2 regions of the Allobosea sp. LjRoot237 genome follow, and region 2 is predicted to be linked to the other one. Evidence: riboswitches for the same ligand, from Rfam matches in the RefSeq annotation. Region 2 holds a riboswitch; the other holds the start of a gene.
The links. Region 2 has a riboswitch for thiamine pyrophosphate ahead of ACSQ24_RS09195 (ABC transporter permease). Riboswitches for the same ligand answer to the same signal wherever they lie in the genome.
Positions count from the first base shown of each region.

Region 1: linked by a shared signal. The riboswitch ahead of thiC (phosphomethylpyrimidine synthase ThiC) and the one ahead of ACSQ24_RS09195 (ABC transporter permease) in region 2 are both predicted to bind thiamine pyrophosphate.

Region 1 covers NZ_CAXUQP020000001.1:5,112,574-5,118,575, forward strand. The annotation lists gene ACSQ24_RS24870 (polysaccharide deacetylase family protein) at 1-727, shown strand, start outside; gene ACSQ24_RS24875 (OmpA family protein) at 2,084-3,085, shown strand; gene ACSQ24_RS24880 (hypothetical protein) at 3,286-3,561, shown strand; gene ACSQ24_RS24885 (hypothetical protein) at 3,628-3,828, shown strand; TPP riboswitch at 3,932-4,036, shown strand; gene thiC (phosphomethylpyrimidine synthase ThiC) at 4,114-5,991, shown strand; gene thiO (glycine oxidase ThiO) at 5,997-6,002, shown strand, end outside.
Region 2 covers NZ_CAXUQP020000001.1:1,905,584-1,911,585, forward strand. The annotation lists gene ACSQ24_RS09180 (hypothetical protein) at 1-275, opposite strand, end outside; gene ACSQ24_RS09185 (MFS transporter) at 920-2,137, opposite strand; gene ACSQ24_RS09190 (ABC transporter substrate-binding protein) at 2,484-3,443, opposite strand; gene ACSQ24_RS09195 (ABC transporter permease) at 3,698-4,441, opposite strand; TPP riboswitch at 4,541-4,637, opposite strand; gene ACSQ24_RS09200 (TenA family protein) at 4,934-5,581, opposite strand; gene ACSQ24_RS09205 (glutathione S-transferase family protein) at 5,806-6,002, shown strand, end outside.

The sequences.
Region 1 (6,002 bases), 3.2 Mb from region 2:
CGGCAAGTCGGTCGGCCGCCTGTCCTGGGGCCAGTACGGCAACCGTGTCGGCATGCCGCGCATCCTGTCGATGCTGGCGCGCGAGGAGATCAAGGCGAGCTTCTTCGTGCCGGCGGTGACCGCGCTGCTCTACCCCGACGAGCAGCGCCGCGTCGTTGCGGAAGGCCATGAGATCGGCCTGCATGGCTGGATCCACGAGGTCAACACGGCAGTGCCGCCGGAGGCGGAGCGAGAGCTGCATCTGCGCTCGGCCGATACGCTCGAGAAGGTCACGGGCGTCAGGCCGGTCGGCATGCGCACGCCGTCCTGGGATTTTTCCGAGGTGACGCTCGCCATCGAGCGCGAGCTCGGCCTCATCTACGATTCATCGCTCTTCGCCGATGACGATCCCTACGAGTTGATCGACAAGGGCGAGCCTACCGGCATGGTCGAATTGCCGGTCGAGTGGATCCGCGACGACGCGGTCTACTTCAACATGAACCGCTTTCAGGCCCTGCGACCCTATACGGCGCCCGAGGCCGTGTTCGACATCTTCAAGCGCGAATTCGACGGCGCTTACGCCGAAGGCGGGCTTTTCCTGCTCACCATGCATCCGCACATCATCACCTATCGCTCGCGCTTCTGGCTGCTCGAGGAACTGGTACGCCACGCCAAGGCCAAGGGCGATGTCTGGTTTGCGACGCATGCCGAGATCGCGGCCTATGTGAAGGCGCAGGCGGGGCTCTAGCCCCGCGTAAATTTGGGTCGGATACCGCTGGATCAGCGGAACCTTGCCCGATTTCGGCCGTTTTCGGTTCATTCGGAATTCAGGGCGCGAGGGCGTTCATATCCGGAAGAACAACTGGAAACGGATGTCATGACGCGCACGAAAAACCTGCTCCTGCTCGGCACCCTCATCCCCGCCATCGTGCTGTCGCAGGGTAGTTTCGCCGCTCCATCGCTCCAGCTCGCCCAGGCCCAGTCGGGTGATGACGACCGGCCGGACCAGCGCCGCCAGCGGCCCGGTGGGCAGGAGCGCCCCGCCCCCGGTGGGCAGGAACGCCCCGGCCCACGGCCGGCGCCCGGCCAGCCGCCGGCGGCCCGCCCTGCTGCGCCGGAGCGTCCGGCCGGGGTGGCCCCGAGCGCCCCGCGTCCGCCGTCCGCGCCGCAAGCAGCACCTCCTGCCGGCCGGGCCGAACCCGAACAGCCCCGTCGTCCCGCACCGCCTGCGGCGCCTGCACCTGGCCAGGTCGCGCCGCCCGCTCCGCAAGGCGCGCCGCGCGCCCCTTCGGCCGCACCGACCACACCGCCGCGACCGGCGCCAGGCCAGATCGCGCCGCAGCCTTCGCCCGCCCGGCCAGGTGTGCCGCCGGCCCAGCCCAACGCCTCGGGAGCGCCATCGGGTGACGGCGCTCAGCGCCGGCCGGCGCCCGCGCAAACGGCCCCGGGCCAGCCGCCCGCAGCTGCTCCCTCGGCGCCGGCGGCGCCCGCTCGCCCCGTGCCAGGTCCGGCGGCCCCGGGTAGCAGCGCTCAGCCCCCGTCGGGCCAGCCCTCCGCTGCGCCGCCTGCGGGCCGCGCGCCTGGGGCTCTGTCGCAGCCTGGTACGGCTCCATTGCAGCCAGTTCCGTCGCAACAGCCGGGCTTGAGCCGTCAACCCGGCCAGGCAGCCCCGGCTCAGCCCGCGCCTGGGCAGGCAGCCCCCACGCCGGGCTCGGCGCCCAGGGCCGGCCAACCTCAGCCCGGGCAGCCAGCTGCCGCGCCGCCCGCTGGTCGCGCGCCCGGAGCTCTGTCGCAGCCCGGCAGCGCGCCAGCACCGACAGCTCCGCCCCAGCAGCCTTCAGGCCTGAGCCGCCAGCCTGGGCAGACCGCGCCGGGTCAGGCGGCACCTGCGCAGCCCGCACCTGCACAGCCCGCACCCGGTCAAGGTGCGCTCGGCGGCACTGGTCAGCCTGCGACCGGCCAGCCTGCCCCCGCTCCGAACACCGGCCGTACGCCTGGCACTCTGTCGCAGCCTGGAACGGCGCCGTCGCAAACCGCGCCGGTCCCGGGCCAGCAGCCCGGAGCCCTGTCACAGCCGGCGCAACCTGGGATTCCGGGCCAGCCCGTGCCTGACCGTCAGGGCCGCCGTGGCGGCATCGGGCTCGGCGGCGCCGCTGCGATCGGTCTCGGTGCCGCTGCGATCGGCGGCATCATGGCGACGCAAGGCGCGACGCGGCTCGACGACGTCCGCGGCCGGCGCGAGGAGCGCCGCGAGGGCGATGTCACCATCATCCGCGAGCCCGGCCGCACCATCATCCGCGGCGACGACGACCGGGCCGTCATCCGCTACGACGAGACCCAGCGCTTCCGCGATCTCGGCCTCGACACCCGCAGCGAGCGTCGCGGCGAGGAGAATGTGACAGTCTATAATCGTCCCGATGGCACGCAGATCGTCACGGTGACCGATAGCGAAGGCCGGCTGCTGCGCCGCTCGCGGCGCGAGCGCGACGGCGCCGAGTTCGTGATGATCGACAATGTCCGCCGCGATGGGCCGCAGGCCCGCTTCGCCGAGGAGGTGGTGGTGCTGCCACCGCCGCCGCTGCGGATCCCGCGCGAGCGCTACATCGTCGATGCCGAGCGCGCCGACGAGCGGCTGATCTACGAGACGATCACCGCCCCGCCGGTCGCCCCGGTGCCACGCCGTTACACACTCGACGAGGTCCGCTACTCGCCCGATCTGCGCGCCCATATGCGCAGCGTCGACGTCGACACGATCAACTTCGAGTCCGGTTCCTGGACCATCACGCCGGACCAGGGCGGGCGCCTCAGGGTGATCGCGCAGGCGGTGCGCCAGGCGGTCGAGCGCGCACCGAACGAGGTCTTCATGGTCGAGGGCCATACCGATGCGGTCGGCTCCGACATCGACAACCTGTCGCTCTCGGATCGTCGCGCCCAGTCGGTCGCCGAGATCCTGACCCGCGATTTCGGTATCCCCGCCGAGAACCTGACAACGCAGGGCTATGGCGAGCAGTATCCCAAGGTCCAGACGCAAGGCGATTCGCGTGAGAACCGCCGCGTGACGCTGCGCCGGATCACGCCGCTGCTCACCGGCCAGAACCAGCAGTGAGGTGAAGCGGGGCGGCGCGACGGCGCCGCCCCGTTTTGCTCAAGCCGCTCGATCCAGGCGCGCGACGACTGAGCGCTTGCGGCCGACGTCAAAGCTGGCGGCGTTGAGGTCAATTCCGGAGCCGCGCTGGAACCAGCCCGGCCCTTGCTGGTTATTCCATCGGGCCGGTCATGGCTGCCGGCTGGACTGGAGGGGGTGCCATGCGCAAGACCCATTGGTTCCTGATCGGGCTGATTTTCCTAGGTCTCGTTGCGGCCGAGGCCGTCGCGGCGCAATCGTCGCCACCTCAGCGCGCGCCCGGCGTGCCGATGGCGCCCAATGCCGGCGAACTGCAAAAGAGCGAGCCGCAATCCGAGCGGTTGCGTGTCCTGCGCGAGCGCGAGCGGCTGGCGCGAGACCGTTCGGGACCGCCGGAGCCAAACCGCGACATCCCGATGCCTAAGCCGGTGCCGTCGATCATCGCGCCCACCCGCTAGAGCTCGCGGGTTCGGATTTAGATTTGGGTAAGGCTCGCTGCCTATGTTCGCGGCGAGGAGCCTGCCATGAGCGAAATGTCGGTCGCGATCGCACAAAGCCTGGTCAGCATGAAGTCGGCTGCCACGCAGCAGGCGCTCCAGCTTGAGATGGTCAAGCAGAACGCCGATTCCGATCAGGCGCTGGTCACGATGCTCCAGCAGGCGTCCGAGCAGCAGCAGGCAACGCTCCCCGCCGGGCAGGGCGGCAATCTCGACATCACCGCCTGATTTTCCGACGTCTCCGCGTGTAATGCTCGCCGCGCATGGCCGCGCGGCGCAAAGGCGTAGTCCTTTGCCAGTTGCGCGCAGATCACGACGGTTCTAACCTCCGCCTCGTTCCGAGGGGTGCTCGATAAGAGCTGAGATGGCCTGACGGCCGAACCCATCGAACCTGATCCGGGTCATACCGGCGGAGGGACTGGAACGCGGCTGCGCCACAAGTGCATCCGCAGACAGCGACTGGACCGTCAGACGCCCCGGATCTCCTGAACCTGAGAGGGAGGAGATCCTGACATGAACGCCCACACCAAGCCCCAGAAGAACAGCGTCAAAACCGCGCCGCAGAGCGTGACGACAGGGCCGATCATCGGCTCGCGCAAGATCTATGTCGCAGCGCCCGAGCATCCCGAGATGCGCGTGCCCTTCCGCGAGGTCGTCCTGACCACCGACGCCGAGCCGCCGGTGCGGATCTACGATCCGTCCGGCCCCTATACCGAGACCGATGCGAAGATCGACCTCAATGCCGGCCTGGTGCAGCCGCGCCGGGCCTGGCTCGATGCGCGCGGCTTCGAGACGGTGCCCGGCCGCATGGTCACGGCCGCCGACAACGGCCATATCAGCGAAGCGCAACTCGTCCCGGCCTGCCCGGCGCAGCGCGCGATCCTCGAGGCGAAGCCCGGCCAGATGGCGACGCAATACGAGTTCGCCAAAGCCGGCATCATCACGCCCGAGATGACCTATGTCGCGCATCGCGAGAATCTCGGCCGCGCCGCCATGCTGGAGGGCGCGCGCGAGCGCCATGCCGATGGCGAGAGCTTCGGCGCCTCGGTGCCCGAATTCGTCACGCCCGAATTCGTCCGCGAGGAGATCGCTCTGGGCCGCGCCATCATCCCGGCCAACATCAACCATCCCGAGCTCGAGCCGATGGCGATCGGCCGCAACTTCCTGGTCAAGATCAACGCCAATATCGGCAACTCGGCCGTGACCTCCGGCGCCGCCGAGGAGGTCGAGAAGCTGGTCTGGGCGATCCGCTGGGGCGCCGACACGGTGATGGACCTCTCGACCGGCCGCAACATCCACAACATCCGTTCCTGGATCCTGCGCAACTCGCCGGTGCCGATCGGCACCGTGCCGATCTACCAGGCGCTGGAGAAGGTCGGCGGCGACCCGATCAAGCTCGACTGGGAGGTGTTCAAGGACACGCTGATCGAGCAGGCCGAGCAGGGTGTCGACTATTTCACCATCCACGCCGGCGTCAGGCTTCCCTACGTGCCGCTGACGGCCTCGCGCGTCACCGGCATCGTCTCGCGCGGCGGCTCGATCATGGCGCGCTGGTGCCTGGCGCATCACAAGGAGAGCTTCCTCTACGAGCGCTTCGACGAGATCTGCGAGATCATGCGCAAGTACGACGTCTCCTTCTCGCTCGGCGACGGCCTGCGTCCAGGCTCGATCGCCGACGCCAACGACCGCGCCCAGTTCGCCGAGCTGGAGACCTTGGGCGAGCTCACCAAGACCGCCTGGGACAAGGGCTGCCAGGTGATGATCGAGGGCCCCGGCCATGTGCCGATGCACAAGATCAAGGAGAATATGGACAAGCAGCTGCGCGAATGCGGCGAAGCCCCGTTCTATACGCTCGGACCCCTGACCACCGACATCGCGCCGGGCTATGACCACATCACCTCAGGCATCGGCGCGGCGATGATCGGCTGGTTCGGCTGCGCCATGCTCTGCTACGTCACGCCGAAGGAGCATCTCGGCCTGCCGGACCGCGACGACGTCAAGACCGGCGTCATCACCTACCGGATCGCGGCCCACGCCGCCGACCTCGCCAAGGGCCATCCTGCCGCGAAGATCCGCGATGACGCGGTATCGCGCGCCCGTTTCGACTTCCGCTGGGAGGACCAGTTCAACCTGGCGCTCGATCCGGACACGGCACGCGCCTTCCACGACGAGACCCTGCCGAAGGATGCCCACAAGGTCGCGCATTTCTGCTCGATGTGCGGACCCAAGTTCTGCTCGATGAAAATCACCCAGGACCTGCGCGCCGAAGTGCTGGCGATGGGCGACAATGAGCGTGCGGCGCTCGAAGCGATGGCCTCTCAGGGCATGGCGGAGAAGTCGGAGGAGTTCCTCAAGAAGGGCGGCAATCTCTATCTGCCGGCGGCGGAGTAGGGGCCATGCGC
Region 2 (6,002 bases):
GGCTTTCCGGTGAAGAGCGCTCGCGACTTGTATGGCCCTGCGAAATGGGCGTCGCGGATTTTCCATTGCCCCCGCAACCAGTCTCTTCCGAGGCTGTGAGTATTGACGATCAAGTGCGCGACCCGCTTGCGGATCAGGGCATTATCCGGAGGCTGGACACTAGCTTCCGTGGCTGCGCCCTGTTGGGGCCCCGACCGGACTTCCTGTTGGGCCTGCTGGGATACACAACCCGTGAGCATGTATAGAACGGTGGCGCAGACAACGAAACGAAGCATCAGATCCCCCTTTTTGCGAAGCAGCGTACAGCACATTGGCCGGACGACCGCTAGGGGTCGGAAGCAGACCTTAGGAAAACGAGGTGCTGCGTTCCATGAGTACAATGTCGCGGCAAATGCCCTCGTGCTTCCAGTCGAGGATTTCAATCAACTTCTCAAGCCCGCCAACGACTAGCGATCCATTTCGTCACCCGACCGGCGCTCCATGCCACTATCGCTAAGATCAAGTATGCTGGTAGGATCACGATGGCAAATGCCCCAGCTTGGTCGGTTTGGGGTGACGACTCGAATACAAGCCCGGCCATCAAACTCAAGAGCAAGTAGCTCGCGGCCACCAACAAGGCGGACACGAGCGATGCTTCAGCCAGTCCTAAGAAGAGCGGAACGCCGAGGACAAAGAACGCTGCTCCCATCAGAGCCATAGTGTGGCTCGTGTCGATAATGTCAGGCGACATATAGCTCTCCAGCAGAGTCCAGTTCAGAGGCCCTTTTTTAGCCCGCTTGCATCGCCCCTTCTATCGCTGCGGGCCGCCGTTCCTGGATCGTCACCGAAGAGTAAAAAACCCCGCTACGGGTCCAAAGCTGATCCAAGCTCGGGCAGCAAAGCACTTGGGGACCTACTCCATTGACCTGGTTGGCAGCCTCTACCCCCGCCGGTGCTCGACCTTCGGCAGGAACCAGGCGAGCAGGCCGATCGCCGGCAGGAAGGCGCAGATGCGGTAGACCGCCTCGATGCCGATCCAGTCGGCGACTTCGCCGAGGATCGCCGCCGCGAGGCCGCCGAGGCCGAAGGACAGGCCGTAGAACAGGCCGCCGATCAGGCCGATCCGGCCCGGCATCAGCTCCATCGCGTAGATCAGGATCGCGGCGAAGGAACTCGCCATGATCAGGTTGATCACCACCGTCAATACGCCGGTCCAGAACAGGTCGGCGAAGGGCAGCAGCAGCGAGAAGGGCAGGGCGCCGAGGATCGAGAACCAGAGGATGCGGTTGCGGCCAACCCTGTCGCCGATGATGCCGCCGGCGAGCGCGCCGACCGCAGCGGCGGCAAGGAACAGGAACAGCATCAGCTGCGAAGCCTGCACCGAGACGCCGAACTTCCCGATCAGATAGAAGGTGTAATACGAGCTGAAGCTCTGGGAATAGGCGTTCTTCGAGAACAGCAGGATGACGAGGATGGTGATCGCAAAAGCGATCTGGCCCTTCGTGTGCGCCGGGGTGGCAGGCGCAGCGGTCGCGATCTTCGTGGGCTTCGGAGCGGCGGCAGCAGCCTTGCTCAGGGCGGCATAGCGGCGCGCCGTCCAGACCATCAGGATCATGGCGAGCAGCGCCGCGGCCGAGAACCAGGCGACACTGGTCTGGCCACGCGGCACGATGATGAAGGCGGCGAGCAGCGGGCCGAGCGCGCCGCCGCTCTGGCCGCCGACCTGGAAGATGCCCTGCGCGAGCCCCTGCTGGCCGCCCGAGGCGTTGCGGGCCATGCGGGTCGCCTCGGGATGGAAGATCGAGGATCCCAGGCCTACGCAGGCCGCAGCCAGAAGCAGCAGCGGATAGCTGCCGGCATAGGCGAGGCCGATCAAGCCGGTCAGCGTGCAGCCCATGCCGACCACCATCGAATAGGGCATCGGATTCTTGTCGGTGTAGTGGCCGACCAGCGGCTGCAGCAGCGAGGCGGTGATCTGGAAGGTCAGCGTGATCAGGCCGATCTGGCCGAAATCCAGCGCGTAGGCCGTCTTGATGATCGGGTAGATCGCCGGGATCAGCGACTGGATCATGTCGTTGAGCAGATGCGTCGCGCTCAGTGCGAACAGCACCGGCAGGTCGGCGCGGCGGGTGGAGGCGATCGGCTTGCTGATGTTCATGCGGATGATTTCGCCGGGCGCAGCTGCGATGGCGGGCGAAGGCCCGCCGGATGGCCGCGAAGCCGGCTCATAGCATCGCGATCGGCGCCAGACCCAGAGGGGCGCGCACAGGGCCGCCCTGATGTGGAAGCGGGGATGGGAGGCCCCCGCTTGCGGTGGGGAAGGGCTAGGGATGGGGGGCCGGAAAGCGGGGCGAGTTCGTTCTTTCAGTTCAGTGCCGAGCGGCGCTGCCCCCCACCCAACCCTCCCCACCGCAAGCGGGGGGGAGGGCCGTGCGCTCCAGTAGCGGCGAGGGAGCCGTTCAAGTGATTGTCTTGGGGGGCGGCGGATGAGCCTGCCATCCGCTCTATTTCACCTCGCCCGCGATCTCGGCGATCGCCGGGGCCTTCTTGATCAGGCCGCGTTCGACAAGAAAGGCGCCGAAGCGCTCGTAGCGGCGCTGGTCGAGGGCGCGCGGGCGCTTGGCGAAGCGCGGCAGCGTGTCCGTCCAGGCCTGGCGGTTGAGGGCGTCGTCGAGATCGGGATGGGCGGCGATGAAGAGCTTCCAGGCCTCCTGCGGATGATTGGTGAGATAGAGCGCGGCCTTCTCGACCGCATCGAGGAAGCGGGCGAGGCGGGTGTCGCCCAGGAGCTCGCGGCGGGTGATCAGGATCAATTCGTCATAGGCGGGAACGCCGTGCTCCTCGGGGTAGAAGGCCGTGCCGGGATGGCCCTCGAGCTTCAGCTGCGTCAGCTCGAAATTGCGGTAACCGCCAATGGTGGCGTCGACCCGGCCGCTGATCAGGGCGGCCGAGAGCGCGAAGTTGACGTTGACCAGCTTGACGTCGTCGAGTTTGAGGCCCGCCTTGGCCAGCATCTGGCCGAGCAGGGTGGTCTCGGTGCCCGAGACGGCATAGCCGATCGTCTTGCCCTTGAGATCGGCGAGGCTCTTGATCGGCCCGTCGGCCTTGACGATGACGCTGTTGAGCGGGGTCTCGACCAGCGTGCCGAAGCGGACGATCGGGATGCCGGCGGCGTGGTCGAGATAGAGATTGGGCTGGTAGTGGATGCCGATATCGGCCTGGCCGGCGGCGACGAGGCGCGGCACCGCCGAGGGGTCGGAGGGCGGCACCATCGTGACCTCGAGCCCGGCCTCCCTGAACAGGCCGAGCTGCTGCGCGACGACCAGTGGCGCATGGTCCGGATTGACGAACCATTCGAGCATGACAGTGAGCTTGTCGGCGGCGCGCGCCGGGCTGGCGAGGCCGGCCGCCAAAGCGAGGCTGGTGGCGAGCAGGGCGCGTCTGGTGAGGGCGCGTAGGGTCATGCGGCGAGATCCTTCTGCTTGATGGAGATTCTCTGCGAAAGGCGAAGTGGGGTGCCTCCCTTCCCCCTTGTGAGGAAGGGTTGGGGATGGGGGTGGAACGACTGGGTTCTTGGTAGCTTGTAGTAGCGAGCCTGCTCGATCCGGCCGCGAATCGCTCCGACTTTCCGACCCCCACCCCTGCCCCTCCCCACAAGGGGGAGGGGTTCGCGCGCCATTCTTGGGTTTCGCAGCAGTTTTTGAACGGAGATTTTGCCTCACGGCTCGCTCGTCCAGGGAATGAGGCGCGGGCCGAGCGCGTCGACGAGATGGCGCAGGACGAGGCTGAGCACGGCGAGCACGGTCATCGCGGCGAAGACCGTGTCGGTCTGCATGCGGGCATTGGCCTGGACCATGACGAAGCCGAGCCCGGCCGAGGAGCCGACCCATTCGCCGATCACGGCGCCGAGCGGTGCGAGCGGTGCCGCGACCCGCAGCCCTGTGAGCAGGCTGGGCATGGCCAGCGGCAAGCGGACATGGCGCAGCGTCTGCCAATGCGTTGCTGTCGTCAGCGCGGTGGCGTCGATGAGCTCGGGATCGGTCCGGCGCAGGCCGTCGGCAAAGGCGGAGGCTACGGGAAAGAAGATGATGATCGTCGCCATGATCACCTTCGAGCCCATGCCGAAGCCGAACCAGACGACCAGCAGCGGCGCGATGACGAAGACGGGGAAAGACTGGAGGACGAGCAGGACCGGCCAGAGCAGGCGCCCGAGCCGCGGCAGTGCCACGATCGCGACCGCCGTCAGCGCGCCGAACGCTGAGCCGAGCACGAAGCCGAGCGCGATCTCGGCCATGGTGGTCAGGCTGTGGCTGGCGAGAAAGCCGGGCTGGCGCTGGAAGGCGAGGGCGACGTCGAGCGGCGAGGGCAGGATGTAGCGCGGCGGCTGGAACAGCCAGACTGAGCCCTGCCAGCAGAGCAGCAGGACGAGAATGGTCCGCAGGGCAGGGGTGATCGCCGCCATCACCGGCCTCGCAGCGAGGGCTGGCACCGCTCTGTCGCGCCATGCGTCGTCAAGGCTCGCCTTTCCGGTGGAAGGCGGGCACGGGGATAAGCGCTGACGAGGCTGCCCCGAGCGACTCCCTCCGCCAGCATGATCTGGTTCAGGTTCGAAGGGTGCTTCTCAGCTCGCCTCGCGGCGAACGCCCCCGTCTCTCGTAGGCCCTTGTGGCAGACCGGCCCGCGCCTGTCACGTCGAACTCCGGGCCGGCACAGGGCAATTGCTGGAAGGTCCGGCTATTCCCTTCCCCCCGCTTGCGGCGGGGAAGGGCTAGGGATGGGGGGCCGGAAAGCAGGGCGAGTTCGTTCTTTCAGTTCAGTGCCGAGCGGCACTGCCCCCCACCCAACCCTCCCCACCGCAAGCGGGGGGAGGGCTTGAGCCTGCCATCGGCGGTGAAGGCTCTCTTCAAAGGCCAGAAGAGCTGCAGTGGTCTTCAGCCGCTGAGGGATTTCTTTATCAGGCCTCACCGTCATAAGCCGAGTCGAAGAAGGCCCGCTCCAGCGCGACGGCTCGCAGGAAGAAGTCCTGGCTCGTCTCGGCTTCGCTCGGTCCGACACGATCGAGCTCTGTCCGCAGGAAGCCGACGAAGTCGCGGAAGTCGGGGTTGTCGTGCAGGGTGACCCACTCGGCGTGGACGAAGTTCGCCGGCAGCGGTTGGGACGCGGTTTGCGCCCAGTCGAGATAGAGCCATTCGGCCACGACCAGGACGGAAAGGGCGGCGGCGTAGGAGTGCGTCGCGGCGGCTTCGCGCATGATCGCCTTGAAGCCGGCGGTGGCCTTCGTGTCGGGCTGTTCCGCACGCTCGCGCTCGCTGATGCCGAGGGCCGCGAAGGCGCGCAGGAAATAGGTGTTCTCCTCGCCGCAGACCATGCCGATGAAACGCCCGAAGCGCAGGCGGGCCTCGAAGCTGTCGGCGGCGGCGAGCGCGGCCCCCAGCAGGGTCAGGAAGCTGTCGAGGAAGCGATGATCCTGGATCAGGTAGCGGGACATGACCGCGTCAGACACCGTGCCGCCTAGCAGCTCGGCGACGAAGCGGTGGCCGACGGATTGCGACCAGGCCGGCTGGCTGGCCTGGCGGAGAGTCTCGGTGAAACGCTCGGTCATGAGGTCGATGCCTTCTGCTGATTGGCCCCTCCCTAGCAGGATCGTTCCGCAAAAACAGGCGAGCTGCGCTGGCGATTGCTGACAGGGCCTGTCAGGTCGAATGATATACAGACCGATTAGTATGTATTTTCTGAGCGGCTCGGATCGAGTCTCGCGGTAGCTTTGTCAGCTAGCGGCGGAGCGTCGAAGCACGAGAACCGACGATCACAAGGGAGGAGACGATGATGAAGCTCTATGGATTCGGACCGACGCGGACCCTGCGCGCCCTATGGGGCCTGAAGGAACTCGGGGTGTCGTTCGACTACATCCACGTCGATCTGCTCGGCGGCGAGGCGCAGACGCCCGAGTTCCTGAAGATCAACCCGGCCGGCAAGCTGCCGGTGCTGGTCGACGGCGACCGTGTCTTGCCGGAATCGGCGGC